DNA from 2 places in the Bradyrhizobium sp. USDA 4449 genome. Region 1 is predicted to be linked to the other one. Evidence: riboswitches for the same ligand, from Rfam matches in the RefSeq annotation. Region 1 holds a riboswitch; the other holds the start of a gene.
What was found. A riboswitch is a leader RNA that binds a small molecule or an ion and turns the genes downstream of it on or off. The one in region 1 is predicted to bind cobalamin.
Positions count from the first base shown of each region.

Region 1 (5,144 bases):
CGCATCATCCCGACAATATCCTTTCGCTCCTGATCCATGCTCACTGCCGATAGATTAGGCTGTTTGATCGCGTTATATCCGGCGTTCCGCCACAAGCGGTAGAAGTGTGCTCTATGACAGCTTGTCGTGAGTTCGAACCTACGACCTGACGCCACGTAAGGATCAAGTGATTTCATCCGCTGCGCGCGCAGCGAATACGAGCATCGACGTCTTCCTCACTGAAAGCGTACGATACTTCTCGACTTGAGCTGGAGATCCTCGCCTCTAAGCGGCGAACTCGCGATGTTGAACAATCCCGAGCCTCGGAATGCTGCGCTTAGTCTTGCAAATGGTGAGCGAGTCTGGACCTCCGGCGCCAGCGGTTGGGTACGGAGGAGCAGCAACGTCGCTATCGTTGATGACGAAGTCATCAGAAAACAGTACGTGGACGACGGTTTCGACGAGGGCTCGGGGATGAGCCGTCGCAGGCCACGGCTAACAGGGCCGACCCCGGGTGACGTTCTCCCAGGTATCGTCTCAGCCACCGCTGAGTGTCGCTCCACCTCGCTGTGCGGACGCTACTGCGTGGGCACTCAATTGGCGATGCGCGGAGTACGCCGGACCGGCCTTGGACGGAAGCTTATCCACCGGCGCACGCATTGAAAAATGCATGACAGCTGGTTCGCCGGGAAGCAGGCATCTCGCAAACTACGACGGGCCCTCGCGCTCTGCGCCTGTCAGAAAGATCGCGAAATCATGCTGCCCAAAGTACGACGAGCCGAAAGCTCCGGGAGAGGCGACTGAGCTGTCGCAGTTGCAGGGCGCGGGACCGTTCAATGAGGGGCTCGCCTACTCTTCCTCTTTCTCTTCCTCTGGTTCGGTGCGCTGAAACCAGGACCCAGGAGGGAATTTCGCGATATGCTTGGCAAAGCTGGACTGTGGCTCCCCAATCTTTTACTTCGCTCTTCTCGAAAGTGATGACCCCGTTGTGTGTAAAATAACGTGGTCCTTGGATATTACAGTTTACTAATAGGAGAACGCGCCACAGATCACCTTTCTGGGTCGGCTTGTGATTGGGCTTCGGTAAGTAATCTACCACAGCTTCAACGATAGTGCATCGGCCTTTCCGAAGAACATCGCCGAGCCGACCTTGGGGGGTAGTCACAAAATTGAAGTTCGACAGATCGTGTAGAAAGCGAAGGTTTGCGTTCCTTTCGCCATCTGCGACTTCACTGGCGATCAACGAGAGTGCGAGCGCGTGCCAGCCTAATTCCATCGGCTGCGCGTAGGTTGACGCAAGTTCAATTGTACCATCGAGCCCGACTTTCCAGGTGATAACGTAGTGTTCGTCCGATTTGTTGTGTTGGTGCCTGGTCCACGAAACGAAAACAAAGTCGTCTCCGCCAAGTTCAGCGACGCCCCACATTTGGGGGACGAACTGTGCCACCTTCGAGACATTGGAGATGATTTGTTCTACCGTTTCACCATCTTGCGCCCGCCAAGCCGACTTGAATCTCTCGATAAGGGGGCTGTCGACCGACCGGATACGGCTGCTCGTGGCGGCCGGCCAGGCGAGGCAGATTAGAGATGCACCTAGCCACAGATATAGCAGGGGTCTTGCAAACAGTCTCTTCATAACCTCGGCGTCTCCCATCCAGAGACTTAGGCAGCAGGTGACTTGAACTTGCTCTGAGCGAGAGGCAAGAAGTTAGCGACGACGCGATAAGGCTGTTCGACGCCGTTGCCTATGTCACGCGGCGCTAACTTCCCTGTCAGCGACAGCATTCCAATTGGCTGAGCTGGCATGCCCAGCAGCAGCAGTCTGGGCATGCCGACGGATTGCATTCTTCGTGCCAGGCAATGGGCGAAAATACGCATCGATTTTGTGTGTTCTTGTCGCCTTTCCGACGTGCGCATGTTTCGATGCTTCCATTCGGCGCATCGGCCGCAGCTTGGACCCCCTTGTCCCGCAGTAGAAGAAGCGAGCGCCTCGGATGGAAATCTGATCCCGGCTTGGAGTGCCGCTGCCACCATTGAACGGTGTGCTTCACGATCGCCTTCTTCGTTGACCTACATGCCGGCCAGCGACACGAAGCCGAGTTAGCCGCCGACGTTGAAGTCTGGCTGGCAGGCGATCAATCGGCGCGCCGCGTGTGGTGCCCGAGTGCGCCGAAAAAACCTCCGCTATCGATGCGGATCCTTTAGCAAAGAAGCCGCTGCCCGGTGCAGCTGCTGGGCGAACGCTGAAACGAAGCCGCGTCGAACGCTGCATCTGCTCGAAATGGCGGTAGTCCTCGCCGCGAACGCTGCCTTTGTCCCTGCCATCGCCATAGCGTGCAGAGGCATCCCATGGCAGCTACCGATGCTCACTCGAGACTTTCTGACACGCGATCTCTGACCAGCCAATGTTTCCGGGTGGCGGTTAATCGTTGAGACGCACAGTCATTCGCCGGTCAACGGTCATTCGCTTACCAGATGTCGCAGACTAGCTTGGTACACAATCTGAGAGGTTGACGGGAAAGGTCTCCTACCGATAATCCAGGTCGTCGAGGTTCTCCGGGGCGTGTTCGATCCGGAGCTAAGAGGGAAGCCGGTGCAATGCCGGCGCTGCCCCCGCAACTGTGAGCGGCGAGCCACTGTCCAACGATGTCACTGAAGCCTCCACGGCTTCGGGAAGGCCGGACAGCAGCGACGACCTGCAAGCCAGGAGACCTGCCCCGGCAAAATATTGGTCCACGGGCGGGGTGTCTCGGTGGTGCGCCAAGCAGCTGTCGCATGCGCGACTTCGACTGCCTGCGTCCGCCATGGCCTTGTCCCCAACAGGGGTTAAGCTATGTCTCTTCTCTCTCTTCCCGTTGCTACGCTCGGAACGCCACGCATCGGTCCACGCCGTGAACTGAAATTCGCTCTCGAAAGGTATTGGGCCGGTAGGATAAGCGAACAGCAGTTGCAAGAGGACGCATCCGGCCTGCGCGCAGCGAACTGGGCTCGTCAGAGCTCTATCGGCGTCACTATCATTCCGTCGAATGACTTCTCGCTGTATGATCAAGTGCTCGATACAAGTGTCATGGTTGGCGCGATCCCGGAGATCTACGATTCGAAGGGAGAATCCGTTTCCCTTGCGACGTACTTCGCCATGGCCCGCGGATCGCAATGCGACGACCTCGACCCGAGTGTCGGTCACGGCCTACGAGGATCTGGCGCGCCAGCGCAGGAGATGACCAAGTGGTTCGACACCAATTACCACTACATGGTTCCAGAGTTTCACAAGGGACAGGCGTTCAGGCTGTGCTCTCGCAAACCCATTGAAGAATATGAGGAAGCAAAGGGTCTGGGCTTTCAAACCCGCCCCGTTCTTATCGGACCGGTCACATTCCTAAAGCTCGGCAAGAGTGCCGATAACTCGTTCCAGCCCCTCTCCCTGTTGGATGATCTGATTCCGGTCTATATCGAGGTTCTTCATGAATTGGCCAAACGAGGGGCAAGATGGGTTCAGTTTGACGAGCCCAGCCTGGTCCTTGATCTGGACGAGGCGGCGCGAAAATCCTTGCTACATGCCTATAACCGGTTGGCAAAGGAGGGACCGGCTATCAAAATCTTGGTTGCCAGCTATTTCGGCGCACTAGGCGACAATCTGGATACTGCCTTGAGCCTGCCAGTGTCCGGCCTGCACGTCGATCTGGTTCGATCGCCGGAGTTATTGGAGCAGATCATTGCTGACGGGCGAGCTGATCTCGTCTTGTCGCTCGGTGTCATCGACGGCAGGAATGTATGGAGGTCGAACTTGTCGTCGCTACGCCAGAGGCTAGAGCCCGCGATCGCGAAGCTCGGTAAACACCGTGTACAGCTAGCTCCATCCTGCTCGTTGCTTCACGTACCAGTCGATGCTGAACTAGAGACCGGGCTCACTTCCGACGTCAAGAGCTGGCTCGCCTTCTCGGTTCAGAAGATGCGTGAGCTTGCGATCCTGGCGCGGGCACTCGCTGGCGACCGGAATGTCGGGCAAGCTCTTGCCGAGTCGGAATGCGCTGTGACTGCCCGCCGGAGTTCGCCGAAGATCCATGATGCGAATGTTGCTGCCCGGATGAGGGCGATCGACCAGAAGATGCGCCGGCGAACGAGCCCATTTGCCCGTCGTTCCGAGATTCAAAGGGTGCGCTTCGGACTACCAGCGTTCCCTACGACGACGATCGGATCATTTCCACAGACGGCTGAGGTCCGAGGTGCTCGTGCGGCGCATGCGAAAGGCACGATGAGCGACGAACAATATGACAGGTTTCTTAAGGAGGAGATAGCCCGCGCTGTACGTTGGCAGGAAGACATTGGGCTTGATGTCCTTGTGCACGGCGAATTTGAGCGCAATGACATGGTGCAGTACTTTAGCGAAAAACTCGCAGGCTTCGCATCGACCAGCAATGGATGGGTGCAGTCCTATGGCTCGCGCTGCGTTCGTCCCCCGATCCTGTTTGGCGATGTAGTGCGGCCGAAGCCGATCACCGTAGAATGGTGGCGCTACGCGCAGTCACTAACGAGCAAGCCAATGAAGGCGATGTTGACCGGACCGGTGACAATCCTGAATTGGTCGTTTGTTCGCGATGATCTTCCTAGAAGTGAGGTCTGCCGTCAGCTTGGGCTCGCAATCCGAGACGAAGTCCGCGATCTCGAGGATGCCGGTGCAGCCATGATCCAGATCGACGAACCCGCACTCCGCGAAGGATTGCCATTGCGCCGATCGGAGTGGAACGAATATCTCGATTGGACGGGAGATTGTTTCCGCATCTGCTCGTCCGGCGTTAGCGATCAAACGCAAATCCATACACATATGTGCTACTCGGAGTTTAACGACATCATCGGCGCAATCGCCGCAATGGATGCGGATGTAATATCGATTGAGACGTCGCGCTCTAAAATGGAGCTACTGAACGTATTCACAGAGTACAGGTATCCAAATCAAATTGGACCGGGTGTGTACGACATCCACTCTCCACGCGTTCCCGGGACGAGCGAAATGAAGGAACTGATGGTGTTGGCTCAGGCGCGTTTGCAGAAATCGCAGCTCTGGGTCAATCCGGACTGCGGCCTAAAAACGCGCAAATGGGAGCAAGTGCGGCCCGCGTTGGTCAACATGGTCGCTGCCGCCCGCGAGCTGCGCGCTGCATCCGATC
Region 1 covers NZ_JBSRYD010000001.1:3,630,060-3,635,203, forward strand. The annotation lists gene ACVIIW_RS16890 (thermonuclease family protein) at 1-38, opposite strand, end outside; gene ACVIIW_RS16895 (hypothetical protein) at 1,642-1,896, opposite strand; cobalamin riboswitch at 2,512-2,713, shown strand; gene metE (5-methyltetrahydropteroyltriglutamate--homocysteine S-methyltransferase) at 2,813-5,144, shown strand, end outside.

Region 2 (5,144 bases), 300 kb from region 1:
ATGTGCCCGTACGGACCCTTCACTTCACCACCGGAATTGACGTAATCGTTTGTAGCGCTTGCGGACTTCCATCTGACCAATTGAGGAAGAAATCGACGTCGTTTGCCGGAAGTCGGGAGTCGAGCGGCGATGCCTATTGCTGGCCGGGTGCCGCCGGCGCAACCAGGCGCGGCGTGACGATGATGACCAGATCGGTTTCCTCCTGCTGGTACGATTTGCTGCTGAACAAGGTCCCGATCACGGGCACCGAGCCGATCCAGGGAAGTTGCGAAACGTCCTGGCGATTGCGAGTCTGCAGCAGGCCGGCGATGGCGAAACTCTGGCCGTCGCGCCGTTCGACCGTCGTGCGTGCATCGCGGCGGGTAGGGGTGGAACGGTCGTCCCCTGGATCGTCACTGCATTGGCGAAATCAAGTTCACTGACCGACGGCTCGATCCGAAGGTTGATCACGCTGCGCGAGAGCACGGTGGCGACGAAGCACAACTCGACACCGAACTTCTTGAAGTCGATTGTGAGGGCTGGAAAGCCGTTCGTCGTTTGGGTCGGGATCGGGACGGGAAACTCGCCGCCGGCAAGGAAGCGGGCGGCATCGCCGGAAAGCGTGGTCAAGTTCGGTTTCGCCAAGCTGCGAGCCAATCTTTTGGTTCCCAAATGCAGAGATCAGCACGTCCACCGAGCCGCCGCCGGCGGTCCTAATAAGGCGACCTCACGTTGCGCAACATCGCTGGCGCGCTGGGGGTCGAGTGTTTCCACGCGCGAGGTTTTCTGCGACAAGGGCGAATGCCTGACGCGCGTCGGCAAATCCCTTGTTGCGAGCGACATGCTGCATCTAACGAGATCGGGTTCGGAATTCCCGGTTTCGTCGATCGTCTCAAAGCTGGGTGTCGAATAGGATGACGCTGCGGTCCAATTGACGGGGTCGGCGCAAATCAGCTGTCAATCGGGCTATGCCGACCGCGTCGAGCTTCTCGCGGATCATTTGATTAGATGCGCCGGCATTGCGGCAGTCTGCCCTGACAGGGCGGGCACATTGCCGCGGACGACCGCTTCGGGCTGTTCCCGAATTGCCGTTTGCTGGCCCGCCCGGCAACCGGGCGAAGGTCGCGGCGCTGCGGGTGTGCTCGGTCGTCCCTCGGACTGCCGCCATACTGAGAGCCGGGTTCAGGAAGAACTGCCTATTGCTGAGCGCCGCCTCACAGCGTCAGATGTTGGCTGTTCGCTTGAACCACTTCCTTGGTAGGCCAATGTAGTAGCCGCGCCTGCGAAGCTCTAGCCCGGATCTATTGAGCGTATCGCAAATGGATTTCACAGGCGTGCCGGCATCAACAAGCTTGCGCAGCAGTTCGTCTTCTCGTTTGGTCCAGCGAGGAGAGCCGAGAGTCAATTTCAATCCAACCTCTTAGCCCACACTTCGTCACACTCTAATCTGTTCACATGAATTTCGCCATCCTAAAATTTCGCATTCCAGAACACGACCTAAAATCGTAGAAAAAGCTTGGGCCTCCGGCGCCTTGTCTGTCCCAGTTATCGCGTCGGCCTCAAGAAAGGAATGGCAGGCGAGGCGCTCCTTCGAAAGCTATACGTTGGCATAGACGAAGCTCCCGGATCCTCTGCCAACGAGATTTCGGAGCCACTAGGATTCAGCCAGACTTGTAGGACAACCTGTGAGATGGCCGTGCGGCCGAGGAGTTAACCCCGCTAGACCGGATACTTGACCCGCGATGAGCGGCCCCAGCCGCAACTATGTCGGCAGCTACATCAGGACGTCGAAGTGGGGAGCTATCGGCTATCGCCGCGATGGGCTAACGCTAGAATTAGTCCGCCGCGCGGCCACCACGCGCCCAGCCGAGAAGAACTCCGCCATTCTCAAGGGGGGACAAATTCGCAAGCAAGTTTGCACATTGCCCGCATCACGTGCGAAGAAAGCAAGACGTCCGTTCCCCGGCCCAACAGCGTTGGATGTGGGGAGCAATCAAACGCTCCCAGCATAGCAGCACACGTGCTCTGTTTTGGCCTTGCAGTTCCATTCCCGCATCTCGTAGGATGGAAGCTAAGAGGGAACCCGGTGCGCCGGCGACGGCTATTCCGAGGCTGCCCCCGCAACTGTAAGCGGCGAGCGGTTGTCATCGTGGCGCGGTGACGCGCACTGTCCGTGACGACATCGTCGACGTCGCCAAGACCATGGTGAAGCTGGAGGAGAACTTCGTCGACCTCGCCTTCGGCCTCGGCAAGATCGAGGGCATGCGAGCTGAGCAGATCCACGCCTACGTCCGCTATGTCGCCGACTGGCGACTGACCCAGCTGCGGATTGCCCCGGTCTTCGGCTTCTTCGAGGCCAAGGAGGGCGGATTCACCCAGCTCAAGGCGCATCCATTGCCGTGGCTTGTCGAGATTCTCAATGGTGTCGAGCACGCCTATTTCTTCGAGCAGCGCGCCACGGAGTACTCCAAGGCGGCAAGCCGCGGCAGCTGGGACGGCGAAAACGGGGTGTGGGCGGCTTTCGGCCGTATCTAGCCCATCTTTATTGATGAAGGGCCTGTGGGTGGCTGGCGAGGCGAGTGTGGTTTGACCCGCTGATGGGACGTGAGATTCGGTTGCTGAGACCAATTCTGCGCTGACATCATCGAGGCAACCACACCGGCCATGGGCGACGATACGATTCTGCCCTTCCTGTTTCCAGCGGTCGGGCGCAAGACGATCACAGCCGCCTTTGATGGTGGGCGGCTGTTTTCAGCGGCTATGATGTGGAGGGCTCCACGACCCGAACCCGCTCGAATGCGACAGGCGACTAAAGGACTCCTCGTTCTGTGGATTCATAGCACCCGAAGGATCATTGAAATCCCTTGGCTGCCTTCAAAAGCGCCCCGAGCTTATCCGGCGGCGTCCCGACCATCGACCGCGCCTCCGGCCGGTCGAACATAAGGCGATCAGGCCAGCCTAGCTGTCCTCTCACCGATGACTTTTCTAGTGAGCGCCTCGTGGCCAACCGAATAACCCTTGAGATAGATGTCCTCAGTAATTGTCAACACGAAGCTATTGCCCGAGCAGTCGTGTGCTTGACGCTCGCAGCCATCATAGGCTCGTCTGTATTGTTCTCGACGGCAAGCGGCTCACACGGGCCGCTTTTCGTTTTATGGATGGCCGCGCAGTCTCGTCAGCTTTTGGTCAGCCAGCGCGGATACGGAGCCCCGGAGTTAGCGGGACGTGGCAGGGACAGCGCGATGGCACCAGAACGGTCAGCGCCGAGTCACGTGCCGCTAGCTTCTATGGTAGTGCGGGCGGGGCAGGGACAGCGTCCTGTCATGCCCCAAGCCAACAGGCGCCGAGTCTCGCCCGCACTGCCTGCGATCCCTCACGGACACTCAGGGAGCGAGAGGAGATTGTCCGGTTGAATTCCATCCACTGTTGTCTTGATGTACTTGTGTCGGCCGTCGGTCGCGACGATGACCTCGACAGTGATGCCTGATTCTTCGACGTAGAACTCCCACTCGCGGCTTTCGATATCTCCAATAGTCTTCGCGACGGATAGCCTCCATCGCGTTCCGTCTGAATTCAGCCCGCCGACAAATTTGATTCTCTCATGTGCGTTTCGCCTGTCAGACGTGTTTATGCAACGAATGCGCACGCGTTTTGCCATGCGGGGTCTCCCGTCTCTGCAGGCTGTCGGACCAGCTTAGAGATTGCCTGACGACGTGGGGCCGACCGGTTCTGGTAGTTGTGCCAGGGCTTTTCCTGATGAATGTATCGTACCGTCGGCTTCTTCCGCTGCTGTGAGGCTGGCTGTGTCGAAGTTGGCGGTGCGTTGCAGGGACAGCGCTCTGCCTCCAACGGCTCGGGCGCCGAGTCACGTTGCCGCTAACTTCGACTGCGGATGATCCAAGCAGGCGGTGATCACCAGGGGCGAGGACCCTCGGGAGCGTAAGTCAACGCACCCGCTGCCACTGGCTGATTTTGTCCGGTATGCCCAGGTTTGATGGGTCTCCGGCCGAAGGCCAAGAGCATGTCTCGTTCGCCAAGTCTTCGGCCGCGGAGGCTGGCGAAGCATACCGCCCCAATGTCTCATCACCGAGCGTGACCGTAAAATCCTCCCCAGTGGGAACGATCTGAGCCACCCCAGCGTGAGTTTTGTAGAACCATTTCACCATCTGCGACCCTTCCATGAACGTGCTGTGGTTTCACGTCCGAATGTACCTCGACGGCGCTGAGCATGCTCGCACCACCTTACATTCTCGTCCCCACCAATTCTGATAGGCGCCCCGGTTACTTGTCCGCGCTATTATCTGGTGGCGCCAGGGAGAACGTGACCCTCTCAGGAGCAAGGTGGCCGGCCTTGCCGTTCCAAGGGGGAGGGCTGGCCACCGATGTTAGGGGTGCGTGGCAGGGACACCACGGGGCCAACGGATGCACTCATTCGAGCAGCACATCACCCCACTGCGGTCGCAAGCGCTTGCGGTGCTTGCAGCCAGTCAGGCCCGTGCGGCCGATCAGTCTCTGAGCCAAGCAGATCGCCAAGTCGCGACGTTTAATGCCAGGGAGGCTGAGGCAATGGTTAGACATACTCGATTGCGTGAAGCCCAATCTCGGGCCGAAGGAGGCACGGAAGATCGCTGCACGCATACGCGATCTTCTAGGGGGCGCGCGTGAGCACCAACCGGTTCGGGTGGGACCCCTGTGAGACTTTCGCCAGCGTCGCGCCCGCGCTGCTTGCCGGTGCTGGCGCAACATGCGGGCGTCCGAGCCGCCGGCGCGAGTAGGAAAGTGACCAGCTATCCTCTGTAGCCAATTAGATGAGCGACCTCCACTAAAAGGTGGCCGACCATCATGCAGGCGCTTTCGGCCTTATAGACGTCGGCAGTTGTGGCGCGCTCAGGGTATCGAAACCAATACTCTTTGTGATAGCGGCTGAGGTGTTCCGCGTCCTTTGCAGCGCCGGGGCAAAGGCGCTCACGAAGTCCATCGGCTTTTGCTAACAAATCCGCTAGGTCGTGGGACCGCTGCAGCGCAGGTTGATGCTGCCCCTGAAATTGCAGCAATGCTTTTAAGCCATTCTCGATGCTGAAGCCGATGAGAAGGTAGAAGGGAATTCCTATTCGGGAAATATCTTCGCCGGGTGCAGAGGAATGAATGCGTTTGGCACCATCTAG
Region 2 covers NZ_JBSRYD010000001.1:3,330,951-3,336,094, forward strand. The annotation lists partial or broken gene ACVIIW_RS15715 (type II and III secretion system protein family protein) at 1-700, opposite strand, end outside; gene ACVIIW_RS15720 (hypothetical protein) at 1,202-1,390, opposite strand; cobalamin riboswitch at 2,008-2,203, shown strand; gene ACVIIW_RS15725 (hypothetical protein) at 2,182-2,514, shown strand; gene ACVIIW_RS15730 (DUF3892 domain-containing protein) at 3,353-3,637, opposite strand; gene ACVIIW_RS15735 (hypothetical protein) at 4,767-5,144, opposite strand, start outside.
Region 2: another riboswitch for cobalamin. It lies ahead of ACVIIW_RS15725 (hypothetical protein); the one in region 1 lies ahead of metE (5-methyltetrahydropteroyltriglutamate--homocysteine S-methyltransferase).